DNA from 3 places in the Paenibacillus sp. J22P143 genome. Region 2 is predicted to be linked to each of the others. Evidence: riboswitches for the same ligand, from Rfam matches in the RefSeq annotation. Region 2 holds a riboswitch; each other region holds the start of a gene.
The links. Region 2 has a riboswitch for thiamine pyrophosphate ahead of AC58PQ_RS20225 (ECF transporter S component). Riboswitches for the same ligand answer to the same signal wherever they lie in the genome.
Positions count from the first base shown of each region.

Region 1 (7,388 bases), on a different contig from region 2:
GCTGCGTAACTAGCCTTTTAGACGTAAACTCAGTAAAGGAAGCTCCATCATACAGTAAATCCGTCGCCTGCTCGGTATTCGCTTCATGACCGCCTTTGATCATCACATGCTTACAGCCGTACGCATGAATTCGTATCGCGGCCTTCTGCCGAGAGTCCCCATCCGTAATCCGCATCCCGCTAAGCGCCTCCGCTTCAGGGATATTTGGAGTCACCACATCAGCTAGCGGCAGCAACGAATGGATCATGGCATCAATCGCCTCCTGCTGCAGGAGCGAAGCCCCGCCTTTGGCAATCATCACCGGATCTACAACAATTTGCGTCCATTCATACTTCTTGATGGCTGCTGCCACAATGCGAATAATATCTCCGCTGAAAAGCATCCCCGTCTTCAACGCATCAGGTCGCAAATCTTCCCCAATGGACGCCAATTGGCGCTCGATAGCTTCCGCGCCCATCGGGTAAACCCCTTGCACCCCCAACGTATTCTGTGCGGTTACAGCCGTAATCACGGACATGCCGTAGACGCCTATCTCTTGAAATGTTTTCAGATCCGCCTGAATGCCTGCGCCACCGCCGCTATCTGAGCCAGCTATCGTCAATGCTTTGTAAATCGCCACGCTATTCCCCCCTCTCTCAATCCTACGCTGCAGACTTCCATCTAGATTTTCTAACGGTCATAACGGACGTTATAGTTGCCTAAATAGCTTTATCCATGATCTAACGGACACCACAGACGTTATCTCAGCAGAATTCACAAGTATTAAGCAAATTCCGCTGTATAGCGTCTCCAGTGTCCGTTAGAATTTCAAAACCTCATATACTTACCAAATAGCGTCTTCCATGTCCGTTAGCCATGATTCCGTATTGCAGGGCTTTCCCTATCCCCGACTCAACCCGTCCATCGGACTGCTTGCCGATGCGTAGCGCTTCTTCGGAATGCGCCCCGCCTCAAAGCCAGCGCGTCCCGCTTCAATCGCGAGTTTCATGGCGTACGCCATTTTGACTGGATCCTTAGCACCTGATACTGCTGTGTTAAGCAACACGCCGTCCGCTCCCATTTCCATCGCCAATGCCGCATCCGAAGGTGCACCAATACCTGCATCCACGATAACGGGAACCGTCGCCTGCTCGATGATGAAGCTTAGGTTCAGCGGGTTAATAATCCCCTGCCCCGTGCCGATCGGTGATGCGCCTGGCATAATTGCATGTACGCCGAGAGCTTGCAGACGCTTAGCTAACAACACGTCATCTGATGTATAAGGAAGCACGATAAAGCCTTCCTCTAGCAGCATTTCCGAAGCTTTCAGCGTTTCCACTGGATCGGGCAGCAGCGTCATTTCATCCCCAATAACCTCAACTTTGATCATGTCGCACAAGCCTGAGGCTTTCGCTAAACGCGCGATGCGAACCGCTTCTTCGGCTGTTTTGGCACCTGCGGTATTCGGCAGCAATGTGAAATTCGACGTATCCAGCATCGACAAGAAATTCGGCTGACTCGCTTCAAAAATGTTCATCCGTCGCACCGCAAACGTCAAAATTTGGGACTCACTGATATCCACCGCTTGTTTTTGAATCTGAAAATCTGGAAACTTCCCCGTACCTAGCAGCAAACGTGAACGGAACTCATATGGACCGATTTTTAACATGTCTTTATCCTCCTCCAACGAAATGAACGATCTCAATTTTGTGACCTTCTGCAAGCTCAGCACCTGCGTGATCCTCTTTATGTAAAATGGCTGCGTTATGCTCAACCACGAGCATTTTGTCGCTCAAATCGAAGTGTGCCAGCAGCTCCACAACGGTTCGAATCGTATCGGGTACATCAACCTGCTGACCATTAATGTGCAGTTTCAAGGCTTATCCATTCCTTTCCTGTAGCCGAGAATTCTTCCTTAGCCTGCTGACTCACTCGCGTGGTCTCCGGCGATAAATCAGGGCTGAAAGCATTCAGCCAAGTGGCTAACGGTGGCATCCCTTGTTCACCAACGCCATCTCCGCCCACGATCCAATCCGCCATCACTTTCCCGGTGATCGGGCTCAGCAAAATCCCGTTGCGGTAGTGACCGCAAGCTGTATACAAACCCTCTACCATCGGTACCTTGCCGATGTAGGGCAATCCGTCGGCTGTCTGCGGGCGCAGCCCCGACCAAGCCTTCTCCCACTCTGCATCGCAAAGTAGCGGCATCAGACCCCTCGCGCGTTCCATCAGCTCGGCTAAGCCCGAGAGCGACACCTTGCGGTCATAGCTGTTCGGTACGACCGTCGCGCCGACCACCAACCGTCCGCCGGCTTTCGGAACGATATAGCACCCTGGCGTGAACAGGGTTTTCTTCAATAGAGGCTTCGGCGTCCTCACGGAAAAGCACTCGCCCTTCACGGGATACATCGGCAGGTCGATGCCGATGCCTGCAAGCAGCTGACCGCTCCACGTGCCTGCGGCGACGACAACGTGGTCGCTGTAGAGCGGACCGGCGGCTGTCAGCACGCCGATGACGCGCTCCTGCGCGGTCAGCAGCCCTTGCACCCCGGCGAAGGGTTGCACCTTCGCCCCCAGCACCTGCGCAGCCTGCGCGAACGCCGCAGCCAGCAAGGGCGCATCTACCTGCCCATCCTCGGGCAGGTACAGGGCTCCGCGCGTAGCTCCGCTCAGCGCGGGCTCTATCGCAGTGGCTTCAGCGGCGCTGAGCCACTGGGCCTTCTCGCCCACCGCGCGCTGGAGCTTCTCCCGCGCGCGCAGCTCTCGCTCTTGAACGTCGCTGAGCGCGACGTTCAGCAGCCCCTCACGGACGAGGCCGATGTCGATGCCCGTGAGTTCTCGCAGTTCCCCGCTTAGCTCGGGGAACATGGCACGGCTTTGGCGCGCCCATTGGAACAGGGCGCCGGTGTCCTCCATCTCGGACTGCGCACCGAGCATGCCCGCTGCCGCAGCCGAGGCTTCTGTGCCCAGCTGGCCGCGCTCCAGCAGCGTGACGGATTGCCCTCTTTTAGCCAAGTAATAGGCGATGGATGTACCAATAACACCACCGCCAACGATGATGACATCTGATCTTGTTGCTGACATTTAACTCACCTCTATCTGCCTAAGCTCATCGTGATAGGCCAGAACGGCTCCGAGTGGATCCGCTGCTTCCCAAATTCCGCTCATGACCGCGATACCCGATGCTCCTGTATCCAGCACGGATCTTACTCTCGCAGGCGTCATCCCACCAATCGCTATCACAGGAATGTTAACGTGATTAACCAGTTCCCGTAATTGCTCCAAGCCTCTAGGCGGCGCTCCCCGCTTCGAGTTTGTCGCAAAGATATGACCGTACATGACATAGTCGGCACCTTCTTTTTCACGCCATTTCGCCTCATCTGCATGATGCACGGAGACTCCGATGCGCTGTATCCCTTGGCAGAACTCATCCTGAATAACCAGCGATGGTGTCGTGCCTGGAAGCTGAAGCCCCCCTGTTTGTAGAGCTAGAGCGATAGAAGGAAAGCCGTTGATGTACAGACTTTTGGCAGGAATCCCTTGCTCCAAGATGTACTGCATGCCGATAAAAATTTCGTCCAAGGACTTCGTTTTTTCGCGAATATGAATCGCTGTGACATAGGGGTGAATCTGTGCCGCAATCTTCGCTATCTCTGACCATGTATGCTTTCCACCTGATATGACATGCAGCTCTTTCTCTGACACCGATCGCTCGACTCCTCTCCACCAAACATCGCTTGTGCTCACGAACAAGTAAACCATCCTGACGTTGTCGAAAAAATAAAAAAACCACTTTCCTCAGGAAAGTGGTTGTAGGCTGCCTCATCATATACCGATATTAAATCGGCTCCAAAGCTCGTTCCACTTTCCTCCGCTGGTATAAACCAGATCAGGTTCAAAGGGTTCAGTCTACACTGTCTCAGCCTCTCGGCGCCCCTAGGGATTCATTCGTTTGCAATTACTAAATATCATAGCATGACAGCCAACTCTTGGAAATAACTAATTTCCATCGTATCCCTCATTCGACCATAATGAAACTAATTCCAACTTCACCCGTATAGCATAGCAGTAAATCTTATATTAAAGGGGTGTTTTCAATGGAACCATTTGTACTGCCAGAACCCGATCGACGAAGACCTACCTCGCTCCCTCCGGGCTTGGTGACTAAAATCATAGCCGGCCTTATTATCGTTCTTGTCCTCATCTTTGGATCGTCCACCTTCTATACGGTGCAGGAGCATGAGAAAGCGGCCATTTTAACATTAGGCAAATATACGACGGAGAAGGAAGCTGGGCTTCACTTTAAACTCCCTTTCCCTATTCAACAGGTGATTGTACTGCCTGCCAAAAAGACTCAGCGTATCCAGATCGGCTTCCGTGAAGCCAATGGTAAAATCACACCCGTAGATGAAGAAGCGATGATGATCACGGGGGATGAAAATATTTTATCAGCCGATGCCGTTGTGGAATGGAATATCAGTGACATGCGTAACTACTTGTACAACATTGATAATGCAGAATTGTTCCTTCGCAACTCCGCGAGTGCAGCGATTCGTTCAGTTATCGGTGCTACCGCACTCGATTTTGCCATTACAGAAGGAAAAACCGAGGTCCAAGGCAAGGTCAAAGAACGATTGATCGAGATGCAGACCAAATATCAAACTGGCATCCATATTGTCGATTTGAAGTTCCAAGATATTGAGCCGCCTGCGGGTGATGTACAGAATGCTTTTAAAGATGTAACGAATGCGCGGGAAGAGAAAAACACGAAGATTAACGTCGCAACGAAATACGAAAATGATATCCTGCCTAGGGAGCGCGGAAACGCTCAGGCCCTTCTTGAGAATGCCGAAGCCCAGAAGAAATCACGGATTTTGAATGCTCAGGGGGATGTTGCGAAGTTCAATGCCATCTATGCGGAGTATGCGAATAATAAATCGGTTACGGAAAGCAGACTTATCATCGAGACGTTAGAGAAAATATTACCGAATGCCAAAATTTTCATCAGCGACAGCACCGGCGAAACGGTCAAATATTTACCAATTAATGAGCTGTTACGGACACCTGCCGCTGCAACAGGAACGGCGCAAGGAGGGGCTGCGAAATGACCATGCAACGCAAATGGATTTTCAGATCAATCGTTGGTGTAGTTCTTGCTTTTTTCTTCCTGATTTCCATCTTTATTGTCAAAGAAGGACAATACCGCGTCGTTCTCAAATTCGGAGAAGCCGTTCGGATCCAAACGGAGCCTGGGATTCATTTTAAAATCCCATTCATTGAATCGGTTCGCACGCTTCCAAAATATCAGATGGTGTATGACAGCAAGCCTACTTCCATTTTGACCAAAGATAAAAAGCCGATCGAAGTTGATAACTATACGGTATGGCGGATTGATGATGCTCAGCAGTTCCTGCGTACGATTCAATCCATCACAGGCGGGGAAGAGCGCATTGATGCGGCTGTGTATAACACCGTTAGACGGAAATTATCGGAGATCAATTACAGCGATATCATCAGCGAAAATACACAACGTGGTAACCTGAACGATGAGATTACGAAGGAAGTTTCGGAGTTGATGGAGCGCGATAACTACGGCATCCAAATCGTCGATGTGCGTATCAAACGTACCGATCTGCCCGATTCTAACAAGCAAAGCGTGTATAAACGGATGATTTCCGACCGCCAATCCATCGCGGCGAAGTACTTATCCGAGGGGGATGAAGAATCGAAGAAAATCACCTCCAAGGCTGACAGACAGGCAAGCGAGTTGATCGCTCAAGCCCAAGCTGACGCGAAGAAAATCGTGGCTGAAGGCGAGCAAGAAGCGGCTAAAATTTACAACACTGCCTACGGCCAGGACCCAGCCTTCTACAATTTCTACCGTACGCTGGATAGTTACTTGGTGTCATTTAAAGGAGAGCCTGTCATCATGCTTCCTATTGATTCCCCGTACACGAAAATTTTACTTGGTAAATAAATTGGTTATCCCTCAGAGCATGTCATCTTCGGATGGCATGCTTTTTTTATTGATGTCATTAACCTTCCTCTAATTGACTCTTATCTTCTATTTTTTGTTCTGCTACAATTGTAAGATCAATCGGCATATTACTGCACCAGTTCTGAACTGGTCACGAAAGGAATGTTCACCTAGATGCTGCCTCAGTTGAATCGTCAATTAGAAAAGATTATGCCGCTTATCACCCCCATCAGTGTCCTGATCGGCGTTCTGCTCGGAAGTCACTTATCAGGATTCACCTATTTATCACCTTGGTTGTTTGCCTTCATGACCTTCTCGGGGAGTATCTCCTCCAGTTTCCGAGAATTCATTAAGGTCGTTGTTCAACCGCTTCCGCTTCTAGCTACTTTGTTCATCTTGCATGTCGGGATGCCGCTTATTGCGCTCGGTCTCGGGCATGCTGTTTATAGTCACGAACCGTTGACGATTACGGGACTTATTTTGGCCGCAGCCATTCCTACTGGGATTACTAGCTTCGTGTGGGTGGCGATCTATCGGGGCAATATTGTGCTTACATTATCGATCATCCTGATGGATACGATTCTCTCACCTTTCGTCGTACCGTACACACTGTCTGTTTTGGTTGGCACCAAGGTACAGCTCGATACCTTTGCCATGATGAAGGGCTTATTCTTCATGATCGTCGTACCTTCTCTCATCGGGATGCTGCTGAATCAATGGACGCGAGGGAAAATTAAGGAGCAGTGGGGTGGTCGTTTAGGTCCTTTTTCTAAAATTTTCATGGGTATCGTCGTTGCGATTAATAGCTCCGTCATCGCTCCCTATCTGCGGGATTTCAACGCCAAATTGCTAGGATTGGCAGCTTTTGTGCTCATTGTGGCCTCGCTGGGCTACATGATCGGTTGGCTTGTCGCTAGGTTGTTCCGTTGGGAACAAGATGTCGTGGTTGCCCTTACTTTTAACAGTGGTATGCGAAATATCAGTGCGGGCGCGGTACTCGCTGTAGCCTATTTCCCGCCGCCCGTGGCGATTCCAGTCGTGCTTGGCATGCTGTTCCAGCAATCACTTGCTTCCCTCTTCGGCTTTCTTCTGAATCGAAAGTATGCGTTAAAAAGTGACACGCCTAGCTTAAAGGTTAATGGTGTTAAACAAATGTGAGAAAAGGCTGCTCAGCGTTTCGCTGGCAGCCTGCATGCACCCTATTCACTTCTTAAGACGATTAAACAACATATAGGAGTAGAGAACTGGAATTAAAGAACTAATTGGCGTTCGAATTCCGAACGTATAGTTGGGCTTCACCTGCGTTAAGAAATTCCCCATGACAGCAAACAACGCGCCAAGCGGAATCATCGTGATTTTTTGGAAATCCAAGCTATGGCCTAAATTAACGAAAATGACCGCCCAGCCTACAACAGCTAAAAGAAGGGTCACC
Region 1 is NZ_JCAUAQ010000007.1:140,557-147,944, forward strand. It holds gene thiD (bifunctional hydroxymethylpyrimidine kinase/phosphomethylpyrimidine kinase) at 1-619, opposite strand, end outside; gene AC58PQ_RS13950 (thiazole synthase) at 881-1,648, opposite strand; gene thiS (sulfur carrier protein ThiS) at 1,653-1,856, opposite strand; gene thiO (glycine oxidase ThiO) at 1,840-3,063, opposite strand; gene AC58PQ_RS13965 (thiamine phosphate synthase) at 3,064-3,684, opposite strand; TPP riboswitch at 3,829-3,927, opposite strand; gene hflK (FtsH protease activity modulator HflK) at 4,077-5,087, shown strand; gene hflC (protease modulator HflC) at 5,084-5,956, shown strand; gene AC58PQ_RS13980 (bile acid:sodium symporter family protein) at 6,131-7,114, shown strand; gene AC58PQ_RS13985 (SdpI family protein) at 7,160-7,388, opposite strand, start outside.
Region 1: another riboswitch for thiamine pyrophosphate. It lies ahead of AC58PQ_RS13965 (thiamine phosphate synthase); the one in region 2 lies ahead of AC58PQ_RS20225 (ECF transporter S component).

Region 2 (7,388 bases):
TGATAATTCAAATCCTCGATCGCCGCAGCAACTACCTTATCGCTTCCGTTGAGCAGCGTGAATTGGTTCGGATGCATGCTGAGCCGGATATCGTGCTCCTTCGCAAAGTCACCTAACTTGCGAAGCTCGTCAGCATACTCCGAGGCGACATCAATTCGCACATCTGGATGTGTAGCCAGGGGGATTAGCGCGGATGACAGCCGGAACAACCGAATGCCGTGAGCCGCATTGTAATAGAGAATTCGCTGCGTCGCTTGGAGGTTTTTGCGGCCAATCTCAATGGCACGCTGCATCGCCTCCTCGCGCGGCCGCTCGGAGAAAAGCTTATATGTGAACGTCGAGCTAGGCGTGTTATTGAAAATCGCCATTGCGGTAGATACGAATCCAAGTCGAATAATCACGGGCGTCCTCCGTTGCTCCATAGTAAATGTTACTCTAGTGTACCCCTTTTTCCAACAAATCTAGAGGTCCATCACTCCGGTCAATCCAAAGCCAACTCGCCCGCTTTCTGCCAATCCCAAATCCCTGCTCCACCACACCGCTTTCCGCCAACTCAAAAAGCCCCATTCCACAGGACAAAGGTGGAAGGGAGGCTTATAAGTCTGCTCTAGGCAGATAACATTACAGGATAACGCTATTCGTCATCAAGGGACACCTAATTGTAAAGTAGCGTTACGCGATAACGCTAAAACCGCCAAAAGTTGATGTTTTCTCAGGTTTTATCGCAATAGCGATGCGCCATCACTTTATTTCTAGCAAGAATGAGAAAAAGCCGGAAATAAGATGATGCCATCACCTTAACTTGACCCAAGCTAGCTGGAGAAGTGCCCCCTAAACCCGTTCAACCTTCAACAGGTTAGTCGTACCGGATTTCCCAACCGGAATACCAGCGGAGACGACAGTAAGGTCGCCTTTTTTCACATAACCAAGCGTCTCCGCTTGGCCTATCGCAGAGCGAATCATCGCATCCGTCGATTCGCAGAACTCGCCAAGAACAGGGATAACGCCCTGCACCATGCTCAGTTGGCTGATCGCGTGCCCACTGTTCGTTACCGCGATAATCGGTGCTTCTGGGCGGTATTTGGCAATCATACGCGCCGTGAAGCCAGTCTCGGTCGGTGTTAAAATCGCGGCAGCATGCAGCTTGTTCGCGGAGGATACGACCGCTTGGCACAACACTTCCGTGATTTCGTTGTTGGACTGAAGCTGTGCATCCACCAAGGAGCTGCGCACCATTGTTTGCTCAACGCGCTCAGCGATAGTGGCCATCATCGTCACGGACTCGATCGGATATTTCCCTGCAGCTGTCTCGCCGGAAAGCATCACAACGTCACTGCCGTCAAGAACAGCATTGGCGACGTCACTCACTTCAGCGCGAGTCGGACGCGGGTTACGCTGCATGGAATCCAACATTTGCGTAGCTGTGATAACGGGTTTGCCAGCTAAGTTACAAGCGCGAATCATATCTTTTTGAGCAATCGGAACTTCTTCTGTCGGAATTTCAACCCCAAGGTCGCCACGGGCAACCATGATGCCATCGGATGCTTCCAAGATGCCAGCGAAGTTCGTCATGCCTTCTTCGTTCTCGATTTTTGAAATAATCGGCGTCAAGCCAGCGCCTTGCTGCTCGAGCAGTGCACGAACCTCGCGAACATCGTTGCCGTTGCGAACGAAGGACATTGCGACGATTGAAATATTTTCTTCAACACCGAATTTGATGTGCATCACATCGCGCTCTGTTACACCTGGCAGGGAAGTACGTACGCCCGGCAAGTTAACACCTTTACGCTGTTTCAACTGAGCGGGGTTCAATACCGTACAAGTAACCTCTGTACCGTCAATCATTTCAACACGTAGCTCGATGGAGCCGTCGTCGATTAGCACAAGATTGCCTGGCTTTACGTCTTGCGGCAAGCCTGGATAGTTTACGGATACGCGGCTGGAATCGCCGATAATTTGCTCCGTCGTCAAGACGATACGATCGCCCGTCTGTAGATCATAAGAAGCATCTTTCAATTGACCGATGCGGATTTCTGGACCTTTAATATCCATCAGAATCGGGATAATTGTACCCATTTCTTGGGCAGCTTGGCGTACACGCTGAATACGACCGCGGTGCTCATCGAGATCGCCGTGAGCCATATTTAATCTGGCAACGCTCATGCCAGCGCGAATTAATTCTTTCAGGGTTGGAACGGAGTCGCACGCAGGACCCATCGTACAAATGATTTTTGTTTTACGCATCGTGAAGGACTTCCTTTCGCATGTAAGAGAGTAGTTGGCTTCATTATATGCCTTATTGATGCGAGTTTCTATGAACTATAGTATGATATGTGTAATATAGTACGATAAAAGGGAGGCGTGACCCCTATGCAGCTAACAGGCTTCCACTATGATAAAAGCAGTACATGGAACGAGGAACAGCCGAATATTCGATCCGATTGGACACTTATTTTCGTGATCTATGGCCGCTGTGTGTACTGGATTCGCGAGAAAAAACAAGTGCTAGAGAAAGGGCAATGGCTGCTCATTCCAAGCCATACCCCCTACTATGGTCGAAGTGTGCCCACCAAAATTCATGAGAAATTTGTGCTGCAGTTCGATGCACGAACAGCCTCGGACGTCTTCCCGCTGCTTCATCTAACGTCCCCTGCCTGCCGGCAGACGGGGAAATTCGATATCATTGCCGACCGGCTGCGACTGATCCACAGAGGGTGGCAAGACAAACAGCCCTATTACCAGGCGCTATGCGAAGCGCACTGGCAAGAGTTGTTTGTGTACCTCCAGCGGGAGTGGGATCAAGCGGCCACAACCTCGACAACCGCACTACTCGTGGAACAAATGAAGGGGTATATTCAGAATCATTACCGCGAACATGTAACCAAGGATGAGCTAGGCGCTAGCATTAACCGATCTCCGAATTATGCAGCATCCCTTTTTCGCCAAGTTACAGGTCAAACGATCAGTGAATTCGTTCACGTTACGAGGATCAAAACAGCCGTCTACATGCTGCGGCATTCCGCTCTGACGGTAACCGAAATAGCCGAGTTCATCGGCTATAACGATCCTTCTTATTTTTATCGCGTATTCCGAAGAATTACGGGTTTAGTACCAACCGAGCTAGTTTCAGATCGTGAAACCATTCGTAAATAACTACATCGTTCCGCCGCCAAGACGTACGTTAGCCGGAATTTGCTCAGGACCTTTGTTGATATTGTCGTGAATAAACGTACCAACACTAGCTTCATCGAATTTGGCGAGTGGCATTGTTTTCGTCCATGCCGTTATAACGACTTCTTGATCGGCAGGCACATCCACATTGGGAACGGCGAGAACACCAGCACCAGCCGTCTTGAAATGAGTCAAATATTCGATCTGATCGACCAGCTCTTTCGGTGCATCTGGATGATAATGAATGATGATATCGCCATGCTCCAGATTGTGGACAAGCAACTCGTAACCAGGTCTCTCCTTATAGAATCCGAACTTCAAATCGTGAGGGCTATGTGTGCCGGAGGTAGGGATTTTCATCTCGTACATCAAGGTGCCATCCTTGTGATCGCGTCCGTAATCTTTATCTGTTGTGACCTGAATGTTGGCATGGTAATTAAGCTGATCTAGACTATACTTGCTGGCTGAGCTTTGAATGAGTGAAGTACCTATACTGCCAATCGCGATAATAAGTAGGGCATGTGAAATAAGGAGCCAGGTTTTATGCTTCTTTTTCAGGGCTTGCTTTTCGGCCTTTTTCAACCGAGAGCTGCTATCTTTGTTCATTCTTGCTGTCAGCACGTAGCCAATCATAGCAGCAATGAGTATGGCTAGTCCGATATAAAGCAACATTGTCATTGTTTCAGTCCCCTTCTGCATCGTGGAATGATCCATCCTGGATAGGCTCCGTTATTGAAAAATAATGAAGACACTACAAATTGTAGTTTTACTTTGGGGTAGAAGTCAACTACTACGACGAAACTTTTGGGAAAAAAGGATTGCCAAAAAGCGGCTAATCCGCTACAGTTAAGCCAAATGAATAGCAACACGGGTGCTTGATGAAGTCAGGCTGAGATAGTGGCCCTATGCCACTGACCGTTAATCTGATCTGGATAATGCCAGCGTAGAGACCTGATGTGCTTTTTTTGCACAAATGTTCAAGCCTACCGTTAATCCGGCGGGCTTTTTTTGTCCTTAGGGACGAAGGAGACCATGTATCTTAGGTTGGCGTGTTCGCCTATCTCATTGACAAATATGGATTGGGGAAAAGGAGTCGAGTAGAAGATGGCGCAGCAAGAAGTAAGTAAAAAAGGGTTGAAGCTGACTGATATTTTGATCACGATTGTTATTTCAGCGGTGTTCGGTGTAATTTATCGGATTTGGGGACCGTTCTATGATCTATTGAAGCCACTAGGTTTGCATGCAGAACAGTTAAGCTACGGGATGTGGTTCATGGCGGCGACATTCGCTTTTCTCGTCATTCGTAAGCCAGGGGTTGCCCTGTTGGCAGAAGTGGCGGCTGCAACGATTGAGGCACTATATGGCGGCCATTGGGGAGTGGCAACGCTCGTGTTTGGTTTACTTCAAGGACTTGGTGCGGAGCTGGCGTTTGCTTTATTCCGCTACCGTCGTACAACCGTGGGGGTAACCATTCTCGCAGCCTTTGCTTCAGCGATCATGTCCTTATTTGTGGATACTTACTATGGCTATATCGAGCAACTCACTTTATGGAATTACGTTTTGTTCGTTAGCTTGCGACTACTAGGCAGTGCTTTGATCGCTGGCGTGTTCGCGTACTATTTGACGGATGCATTGTCTCGTACAGGTGTACTGAATCTGATTCGCCCCGTTTCCAAAAAAGATTACGACGTACTGGGGTAAACGAGATGAGCGAAGGAATGAGCGTTACGAATCTACGGTTAAAATATCCCGGCGACGACGCCCCCCTGATCTTTCAGGGGGTTTCCTTTTCCACCCGGCCTGGTGAGAAGGTGCTGCTTCTGGGACCTAGCGGATGCGGCAAATCTACCCTGCTTCAGGTGCTGAGCGGAATTGTCCCTGACATGATCGAGCTTCCGCTCAAAGCGGATGAGATTCGCAGACCTAGACGATGGGGGTATGTGTTTCAGGATCCTGATACGCAGTTTTGTATGCCCTATATCGACGAAGAGATCGCGTTCGTATTGGAAAATCAGGAAGTGCCGCGCGAAGAAATGCCTGCGCGTATTCAGCATTATTTGGACTTGGTCGGCCTTCATTTACCAGATGCTCACACACTGATTAGTACGCTGTCTCAAGGGATGAAGCAGCGACTAGCGATTGCTAGCGTACTGGCGTTAGAGCCAGAGGTGATCTTCCTCGATGAGCCTACGGCGCTGCTGGATGACGAGGGCACGAAGCAGGTGTGGGACACGATCCGGTCGATTAGCGGGGATAAAACCCTCCTCATCGTGGAGCACAAAATTAGCGGCATGCTGGATCTTCTCGACCGTCTGATCATCCTGACACCTGAGGGTGGGGTTTTGGCGGATGGGCCACCGCATGCCATGTTCGAGACGTACAAGGAACAAATCAGGGAATACGGGATTTGGTATCCCGAGGTGTGGGAGGATTATGCCAAGGAGAACCTGTATGCGGATGCGAGGGTGGATGACCAGAGAACCTTCCAACATAGCGTACAGTCCATAGAGCCCGTCATGGTCTTCCAGGATTTCGTCGGACTTCGCAGCGGGCAGATCAGGACCTCTGTGGATAACTTTCATGTATATCCTGGCGACTGGATCACCGTTGTCGGTGCCAACGGCGCTGGCAAAAGCTCGCTCCTCCTCGCGATCATGCGGCTCATTCCGACCCGCGGAAGCTGTGTGATCGCGGGAGTGAAGGGCAACAAAGTCGAGCAGCTTGCGGAGCAAGTCGGCTTTGTGTTCCAGAACCCGGAGTTCCAATTCGTCACGAACTCCGTGGAGGAAGAGCTGACCTATGGCTTGCCAGAGGGTCAGCCGAGGAACGGGCAGTCGGCAGCGGCCGAGCTGCTGCTCCGGGAGTACGACCTGCTTGCGCTGCGCGAGCGGCACCCGTTCCAGCTCTCGATGGGCCAGAAGCGCAGGCTCAGCGTGGCGTCCGCGATGGTTCGCGGGCCGCGCCTCCTGCTGCTGGATGAGCCCACCTTCGGGCTCGATGCGCATGGCACGCTGCGCATGCTCGAGCAGCTGGAGCGGCTGCGCGCCAGCGGGACCGTGATCGTGATGGTTACCCACGATCACGAGATCGTCCAGCGCTGGGCTACGCGCGTCTGGCAAGTCGAGGCGGGGCGCGTGACAGAAAGCGCGCCCGCAGTCCTAGTGCCTGTCGTCACAGGGGGTGAGCCGCTGCTATGCAACTAACATTCAGCTTTCGCGAAACGTGGCTGCATCGGGTGAATCCAGGTGTGAAGCTCGTCTTGTCGATTCTGCTATTCATCGTTGTCGTCTTCACACATAACATTAACATGATGCTGTTCCTGACGATCGGGGCATTACTTCCGCTGGCTTTGTTGTCGGGTCATCCTGTCAAAAGATTATTGCTATACGCTTCGCCCTTTCTGCTAATTTTTGTGTCATCCTCTGCGGGGATGATGATGTTCGGAACCGGGGAGACCCTCTGGTTTCACTTCGGGATTATTCGAATCACCGAGGAAAGCTTCTATCGCGGGATCCATCTTGGTTTGCGCGGTATGCAAGTAGCCTCGGTTGGCTTGCTGTTCAGCTTGACCACGCGGCCTGTCGCGTTGTTTTACGCGATGATGCAGCAGTGGAAGGTCGCGCCGAAGTACGCGTACAGCTTTCTGGCAGCATTGCGTATGCTGCCCGTCATCTTAGAGGAGTTCCAGACGCTTCGCTGTGCGCTCAAGGTTAGGGGCAATCGCAAGCAGCGGAATCCGCTCACATCGTGGTATACCACGATGCGGATGATCGCTATCCCGCTGCTGGCTCAAAGCATTCGCCGTGCCCACAGGACGGCGGTAGCGATGGAAGCGAAGCGTTTTTCGATGAATCGCAAACGCACGTATTATTATGTATCCTCCTACTCGAAGTTGGATGTGTATTACAGTGTCTACTGGCTTGTGCTCATTGCAGCAGCCCATTGGCTAGCGGTTACATGGCCGATACTGAGCAGCGTAGATGTTCGTTGAGGCTAAATATGAGGAATGAGTAGCGCGACCCCACACAGCAAAAGAGCAACCCAACTCCACTTAAGGAGCGGATTGCTCTTTTTCTCATTGGCCCCATTTGAGCATGATCGTGACTAGGCAACATGGATTTTCGGTAATGCGAGGACCAACCACGAACTGTATAGCACTAGGGCTGTAGCTGGCTTTGATTGCGGATTCACTACCGAATGTTTGAACAATGCGATCT
Region 2 is NZ_JCAUAQ010000017.1:1,395-8,782, reverse strand. It holds gene uvsE (UV DNA damage repair endonuclease UvsE) at 1-401, opposite strand, end outside; gene pyk (pyruvate kinase) at 832-2,244, opposite strand; gene AC58PQ_RS20235 (helix-turn-helix transcriptional regulator) at 2,371-3,153, shown strand; gene AC58PQ_RS20230 (DUF3105 domain-containing protein) at 3,154-3,849, opposite strand; TPP riboswitch at 4,029-4,138, shown strand; gene AC58PQ_RS20225 (ECF transporter S component) at 4,276-4,872, shown strand; gene AC58PQ_RS20220 (ABC transporter ATP-binding protein) at 4,878-6,374, shown strand; gene AC58PQ_RS20215 (energy-coupling factor transporter transmembrane component T family protein) at 6,365-7,162, shown strand; gene AC58PQ_RS20210 (YuzC family spore coat inner layer protein) at 7,247-7,388, opposite strand, start outside.

Region 3 (7,388 bases), on a different contig from region 2:
GAGTTGGTGGCATGAACGCGAAGAAAACCGCTATTCGTCGTCAGTTTAACCGTAGCTCCAAGGGGTTGTATGATCATCATGCCCATGTGCAGCGAAGCATGGCTGAGAGGCTGGCACAATCTCTGCGGGATGTCCACGCAGATGAGTTCAACATACTTGAGATCGGCTGCGGCACGGGAGCTCTTACCGAAATTTTGTTGAACAAGTGGTCGTCATCCGTGTCGATTACTGCACTTGATATCGCACCAGAGATGATCAAAGTAGCTGAACAGCGAGTGCGATCAAGTAGATGGAACGAGATAGATGCCGTATACGGCCTTTCGTCTCGATTACGATTTTTGGTTGGGGATGTTGAAACGTGGGCGCATGATGCTCCAACAGCTTCATTTGATCTCATCGTCTCTAACGCCTGTTTCCAATGGCTGAATCATCCAAGGCAAACGCTAGGGCATCTTCGGCGGATTATTCGTCCTGGAGGCAGGCTGGTGTTCACCACTTTCGGACCCGATACGTTCTATGAATTGCACGAGTCATTTCAAGAAGTATATCGAGCAATCGGTATAGAACCGCAGCGGCATGGGCTGTCTTTACAATCGAGAGCGCAGTGGAAGGAATGGCTTTTAGAAGCGGGATTTTCACATATCCAAGACGAGCATTCGATCCAAAAAGAAATGTATGCGTCTGTAAGAGAATTTCTTTACTCCGTAAAAGCAATGGGAGCTAGCACGTCAGAAGCCATTGCATGGCATGGTCTCAGCAAACGACGTCTGTTCGCCAAGATGTATGAAGTATACGAGGAAAAGTTCGGTATACAGGGGGGCGTTGTTGCGAGTTACGAGCTTCTTATGTTCGAAGCGGAGGCGGATGAGTGGAAAGGATAATTCCTTCTAATAGATGAAGATTCACTGAAAGGAAAAGAGGGTTGCCGCAGCAACCCTCTTTTGTTTACGTATAAATTTTGTGACCCGCTTTCTTAAAAGCCTCCGACTTTTCACTCATGCCTTGTTCAATGGCTTGCGCATCCTCAATGCCTTGTAGTTTGGCGTAGTCTCGGATATCTTGGGAAATCCGCATGGAGCAGAACTTAGGACCGCACATCGAACAAAAATGAGCGATCTTGGCACCTTCTGCAGGCAGTGTCTCATCATGATACGCTATGGCTCTTTCTGGATCCAAGGATAAGTTGAATTGATCATGCCACCGGAATTCGAAACGTGCCTTAGATAACGCATTATCGCGATCCATGGCGCCTTTATGACCTTTGGCTAAATCAGCGGCATGAGCAGCAATTTTATAGGTGATAACCCCTTCACGAACGTCATTTTTATTGGGCAAGCCCAAATGCTCTTTGGGAGTTACATAGCACAGCATGGCTGTACCAAACCAGCCTATCATCGCTGCTCCAATGGCAGAAGTGATATGGTCATAGCCTGGCGCAATATCCGTAGTAAGCGGTCCTAATGTGTAAAAAGGAGCTTCATCACAGATTTCAAGTTGTTTATCCATATTTTCCTTGATTAAATGCATGGGTACGTGACCAGGGCCTTCTACCATGACTTGCACGTCATGCTTCCAGGCGATTTTGGTGAGTTCACCTAACGTTTCTAATTCTGCAAACTGGGCTTCATCATTCGCATCTGCAATAGATCCTGGGCGTAAACCGTCGCCTAATGAAAAGGATACATCATAGGCTTTCATGATTTCACAGATCTCTTCAAAATGTGTATACAGGAAGTTTTCCTGATGGTGGGCGAGACACCAGGCTGCCATAATAGAGCCGCCTCGTGAAACAATACCTGTTACTCGTTTAGCCGTAAGAGGAACATAACGCAGCAGAACACCAGCATGAATGGTAAAGTAATCGACGCCTTGCTCAGCTTGTTCAATAAGCGTGTCTCGGTACACTTCCCATGTCAAATCTTCTGCTTTGCCATTCACTTTCTCTAGTGCTTGATAAATAGGTACGGTACCAATAGGAACAGGGGAGTTACGAATAATCCATTCTCGGGTGGTATGAATGTTTTTACCCGTAGAGAGATCCATAATATTATCAGCGCCCCAGCGAGTAGCCCATCTCATTTTTTCCACTTCTTCTTCAATGGAGGACGATACAGCAGAATTTCCTATATTCGCATTGATTTTCACGAGAAAGTTACGTCCAATAATCATAGGCTCACTCTCAGGGTGATTAATATTTGCGGGGATAATCGCTCTGCCGCGAGCGACCTCGTCCCTCACAAATTCCGGAGATACATTTTCGCGAATCGCGATATATTCCATTTCGGACGTGATGATACCTTGACGTGCATAATGCATCTGGGTTACATTACGACCATTTTTCGCTCGCATAGGGTGACGATGTAAACCGGGAAAAACCTCAGCAACGTGCTCGCCCTTGGAATATCCGTTATCTTCCGGTTTAATCGTTCTTCCTTCATACAGTTCAACATCGCTGCGTTCTAAAATCCAATTCAAACGATTAGGTGGAATTCCTTCACGAATATCCGTTTGGATCTCCTCGTCTGTATATGCGCCGCTCGTGTCGTACACACGCAGAGGGGCGTTTTCCTGTTCTCCGTAAGCACCTGTTGTAGGACTCAATGTGATTTCACGCATAGGAACTCGGATGTCCTTTCGCGAGCCCTCGACATACACTTTTTTGCTTCCCGGAAAAGAGGAGATTGAAGAAGAGACGTTTTCTTTACTTGTTTCCATTGACATTTTCCCATGCCTCCTATAATTGATTGTGATCAAGCGGAGGATTCATGCTGCGAAAAAAGACCGCATCTCTAATAGAGGCGGTCTCCTGGTATACAAAGAGATCTTGTGTTCCTCCGCTGGCATTATCCAGATCAGGTTTAACGGTCGATAGTTGTAACTATCCTCTCAGCCTGGTCTCACCAAGCTCCCGTGACTATGCACTTAGGTATTTAATTTACACGTTAATTCCAAATTATGCAAATGTTATTTTGTTTAGGTAATCTCATCAATACATTTGCTGCAAACGAGCTTCCCTTTGAAATAGGACATGTCCTCAAAATTACCACAGAACACACAAGCAGGCATATACTTCTTAAGTGTAATACGCTCTGGATCTACATAGACCTCGATCGCATCACCGATCTCAATATGAAGTGTACGTCGAAGCTCAATAGGCAAAACAATACGTCCCAGCTCGTCTACTTTTCTTACGATTCCCGTTGATTTCATATACATTTACCCCCCTTTATTTCATGAACGAATGAAAGGCATCTCCAAGTTACAAGGCATCATAATGTGTATATACATCTATTCCACATATGCACTCAAATTCCTTTTATTTACTTCTTCTGTTTTAAGAATGTTGATAATATTCGGGTTGTATGGATTGCTTTGAATTCTACATGTTAGAATGGAAGCAAATAGACAAATGGGAGGCCCTATGGATCAAATCAGATTATTGAAGCAGGATGAATTGAAGGACAGTCTTGCGTTGTCGGAGTTTGCTTTTCAATTTGCTATGTTGCCGGAGGAGCGGGAAGACCGGTTGGCTGTGATGAAGTCCGAACAGATCTGGGGATATTTCGTGGAGGATCGGCTAGCAGCGAAATTAATGATTCTGGAGTTGAAAACGTGGATTAACGGCAAAGCATTGGGGATGGGCGGCATTGCTTCTGTTGCGACATGGCCAGAATATCGTCGTCAGGGAATGGTCGGCCAACTGTTGTCACAATCGCTGAAATCGATGAAAGAGTCCGGGCAGGTCGTATCGTTCCTAGCGCCGTTTGCCTTTGCGTTTTATCGCAAATACGGCTGGGAAGCCTATATTGATTACATGCGTTATGAAATTGCCGCAAACCAGTTACCCAAGCCGGAGGTTGCAGAAGGTAGCACGCTGAGACGGATCGAAGCGGAAGCGGCGGTGCTGAATCCGATCTATGAGGCGTATGCGAAACGCTTTAACGGAATGCTCGTTCGGACCGAAGCATGGTGGAGTAATAGAGTTTTCAAGCCTAAGAAAGGGATCGTAACCCTGTACTTGAATCCTGCTGGTGAGCCGGAAGGCTACATCATATATCAGGTAAAGGAAAGGATACTCACCGTACATGAGTTGGTTGCACTAAGTGAGGACGCCAATCGTGCGCTATGGCGATTGATCTCCAATCATGACTCGATGGTTGACAAAGTAGTATGCCAGGCGCCGCTTGGCGACCCGCTGCCTTATTTGTTGGCGGATCCCCGAATCAAGCAGGAAGTCATTCCTTATTTTATGGCACGGATCGTCGATGCCGAAGCCTTTCTGCAGTCATATCCATTTAACGAAGTTGCGGATGGAACTGAGGTAAGCAAGCCATTCTATCTGCAGCTTCAGGACGATCAAGCCGAATGGAATAACGGGATATTCCGAATTCAACTTGGGAGCGCTGAAGGGAACGACATCGTAAAGCTGGATGAGGAACAAGTGTTCCATAGTGGGGGCGGCGCCGAGGTAGAGGCGGAGCGGGACGTCATTTCGTGTGATATCCAGACGTTATCAGCGCTGCTAATGGGTTATAAGCGAGCCTCGTTGCTGCATCACATTGGCCGTCTACACGGCAGCGCGGATGAGATCTCCAGATTGGAACGATTCATTCCGGAACGAACAACGTATCTGACGGATTTCTTTTAAGTATTGGTAGAGGAGGGGCTGGCTTTGACTAAAATATTACTAACTTCTAACGGTTTCTATACTGCGAGTATTTAGAACCAATTTTTAAAGCTAATTGACAGAGAAATCAGTCAGTTACATGTTACGATTATTACGACTGCCTCTCCAAAATAGGGAACAATAAGTAAGTACTGTACCCGACGATGAATTGATTTTCAGTTCCAATCTCCACCAATCTCTACCTCTGAACGGAAACACTGAAATCAATGGTCAAAGATGCTAAAGTACATTTATTTTGAGAGGGCATGGTTCTAAATCGTAGAATTAGTGCAAAAATACAACCTTTTGGAGCAAAAACTGCCAAAAAGTTGTTTACTTCCAGAAATAGTTGCATAATCGCACGCATTTTAGATTAAGGGGTTGCTTCGATTCAAAAGGATGCACTTTCGCATTTTTGGCCACATAAGATTATAAGTTTCCGGTACTCGGAAGAACAAATTCTTATTGATGTAAAAAAGAGGGTTCCCCGCCACATACATGACTGGGGACACCCTCTTTTCGCTGTAGCTCCTGTAACCGCAAGTTTACTCCACTAGCTTTACATCCACAATCACTTCCAAGTCTTGTGTACCCGAGCCGCGATAGACGCCTTTGACAGGTACGATATCGTTGTAATCTCGTCCATGCCCAAGCTTGATATAGCGCCAATTGACTTCACAATTGTTCGTCGGATCATATCCGAACCATCCTGCGCCAGGGATGAGACACTCTACCCAAGCGTGGGAGGCTTGCGTGAAATCTGCACTGCCTCCTTGCAAATCACCGACGAAGTGGTAACCGCTCACGTATCTGGTTGGAATGCCTTTGTCTCGGCAAATGGCAATCATGAAATGAGAGTAGTCCTGGCAAACACCACGCCGCAGCTTCAACATTTCGCCAACGGTAGTCACAACGGAGGTTGCATAAGCGTCGTATGTGAAGTCGCGATTGATCGTGGTATAGATGTTGTGGAGTAGATCATATAAAGCTACTCCATCATCGGAAATGGCGTCGGCGTACACCTTCAATTCCGGCGTTAGTTCCGTATAACTTGTGGGTAATAAGTATTCGGCATATTCATTTTGGAAGTCATCTCCGAATCTCACAGCTTTTTCCTCATAGGGCGAGGGAACGGGAACAGGATTGTTATCATTGTCATGTGTGACGACGGTGGAGACCATCTTGATTGTGAGCTCACGATGCAGCTTATTCACTGTAAAGGCATGTACGCGGTTATGGAAATAATCAGAATACGAGAAAAAAGCGGACACGGGCTCAGTAGTAATCGCATGGTGATAACAGGACTGACGATTGTCCGTTAAAGGGGTGAGCCGAATCTCATTGACACTGTCCTGTGCGGAGTCGGTGTAGGAATAGCGTGTAATATGCGTGATTTCCAACTTCTTCATGCGATAACCTCCTCCCGAGAGGGAAAAAAGACTTTGGACATCCTGGAGCCCATCAGGTTACAGGAGTCTAGAAGTGCTTGTAATGTCATTTCTAATTTGCCTGATTTCATATCATCTTCATCCATGCAGGCCAAATTCGCTTTCACTTTCCCAGCGAGCTTCGCTAGCTTATGCACGGCGTTGTTGAGTTCGGGATCATCCAATTGAATCCCCTGAAACGAGCGCTCCAACGACTGAATGGAGAAGGCGACCGAACGCGGGAAGGTCTCATTTAACAGTAGAAATATGATGATATTGTTCAGATTGACGGTATCCGCATATTCTTTTCGATACGATTCGTATCCACTTACCGACTTCAGTACCGCCAGCATGAGCGGATAGGAGGAATAGTCCTCCTTGGCATATACCGAACAAAGAGATTGAATCAAGCGAAGGAGATTCTCTGCACGTTCTAGATAGCGCCCGGCTTCGACGAAATGCCATTCGTTCTGACGAGGCATAACCGAAGTTGCGGCGCCTTGAAACATAGACAGCGTATCTCGGATAAAGCGATAGAAGAGATGAGGCGAATCATTGGTGATGTCGCGGACTTCTTTTTCTTTTAACCATAAATAAAGTCCGTTCATGATATCCCATAACTCGGATGGCATCTTTTCCCGAATATTTCGTAGATTAGCACGTGCATGATTGGTACAGGCGAGAAGTGAGTTGGCATTATTTTTATCCAATGTAATGTACTGAAGCACATGCTGCTCGGTGAAGCTGCCGTACTGTTCGGTGAAAACAGCGCGATCTCCAATCGTATCGATGAGTCGGCTCCAGGATTGTTTACCATCTTCCATGTCCTCACGTATATGATAATACACATCGATTAGCCTCGCGTGATTCTCTGTTCTTTCCGAATATCGACCGATCCAGAATAAAGCTTCCGCTGTTCGTCCCATCATCACCATACCACCAGCCTCCATTCGATTTGCAGGTCACACTTAACGTATGACCCACGTATCCTTACATCCCCCGCCTTGCGAAGAATTCACGATGAGTGAGCCTTCTTTCAAAGCAACACGCGTGAGTCCGCCGGGGATCACTTGAATGTCTTCGCCTGCAATCACAAAAGCTCGTAAATCAATGTGCCTAGCTGCCATTCGGCCATCTATCATCACAGGTGCTCTAGATAGTTGTATGGTTGGTTGTGCGATATAACGATCGGGGTTGGCTAAGATTTTGAGGCGGAAATCAGCGATTTCGGTTTCAGTAGCCGATGGTCCGATCAGCATGCCATAGCCTCCTGAAAGGGAGGTTTCTTTGACGAC
Region 3 is NZ_JCAUAQ010000002.1:232,930-240,317, forward strand. It holds gene AC58PQ_RS04815 (alpha/beta hydrolase) at 1-49, shown strand, start outside; gene bioC (malonyl-ACP O-methyltransferase BioC) at 12-881, shown strand; gene thiC (phosphomethylpyrimidine synthase ThiC) at 946-2,721, opposite strand; TPP riboswitch at 2,813-2,922, opposite strand; gene AC58PQ_RS04830 (AbrB/MazE/SpoVT family DNA-binding domain-containing protein) at 2,974-3,210, opposite strand; gene AC58PQ_RS04835 (GNAT family N-acetyltransferase) at 3,422-4,648, shown strand; gene AC58PQ_RS04840 (transglutaminase family protein) at 5,212-6,075, opposite strand; gene AC58PQ_RS04845 (alpha-E domain-containing protein) at 6,072-7,028, opposite strand; gene AC58PQ_RS04850 (circularly permuted type 2 ATP-grasp protein) at 7,062-7,388, opposite strand, start outside.
Region 3: another riboswitch for thiamine pyrophosphate. It lies ahead of thiC (phosphomethylpyrimidine synthase ThiC); the one in region 2 lies ahead of AC58PQ_RS20225 (ECF transporter S component).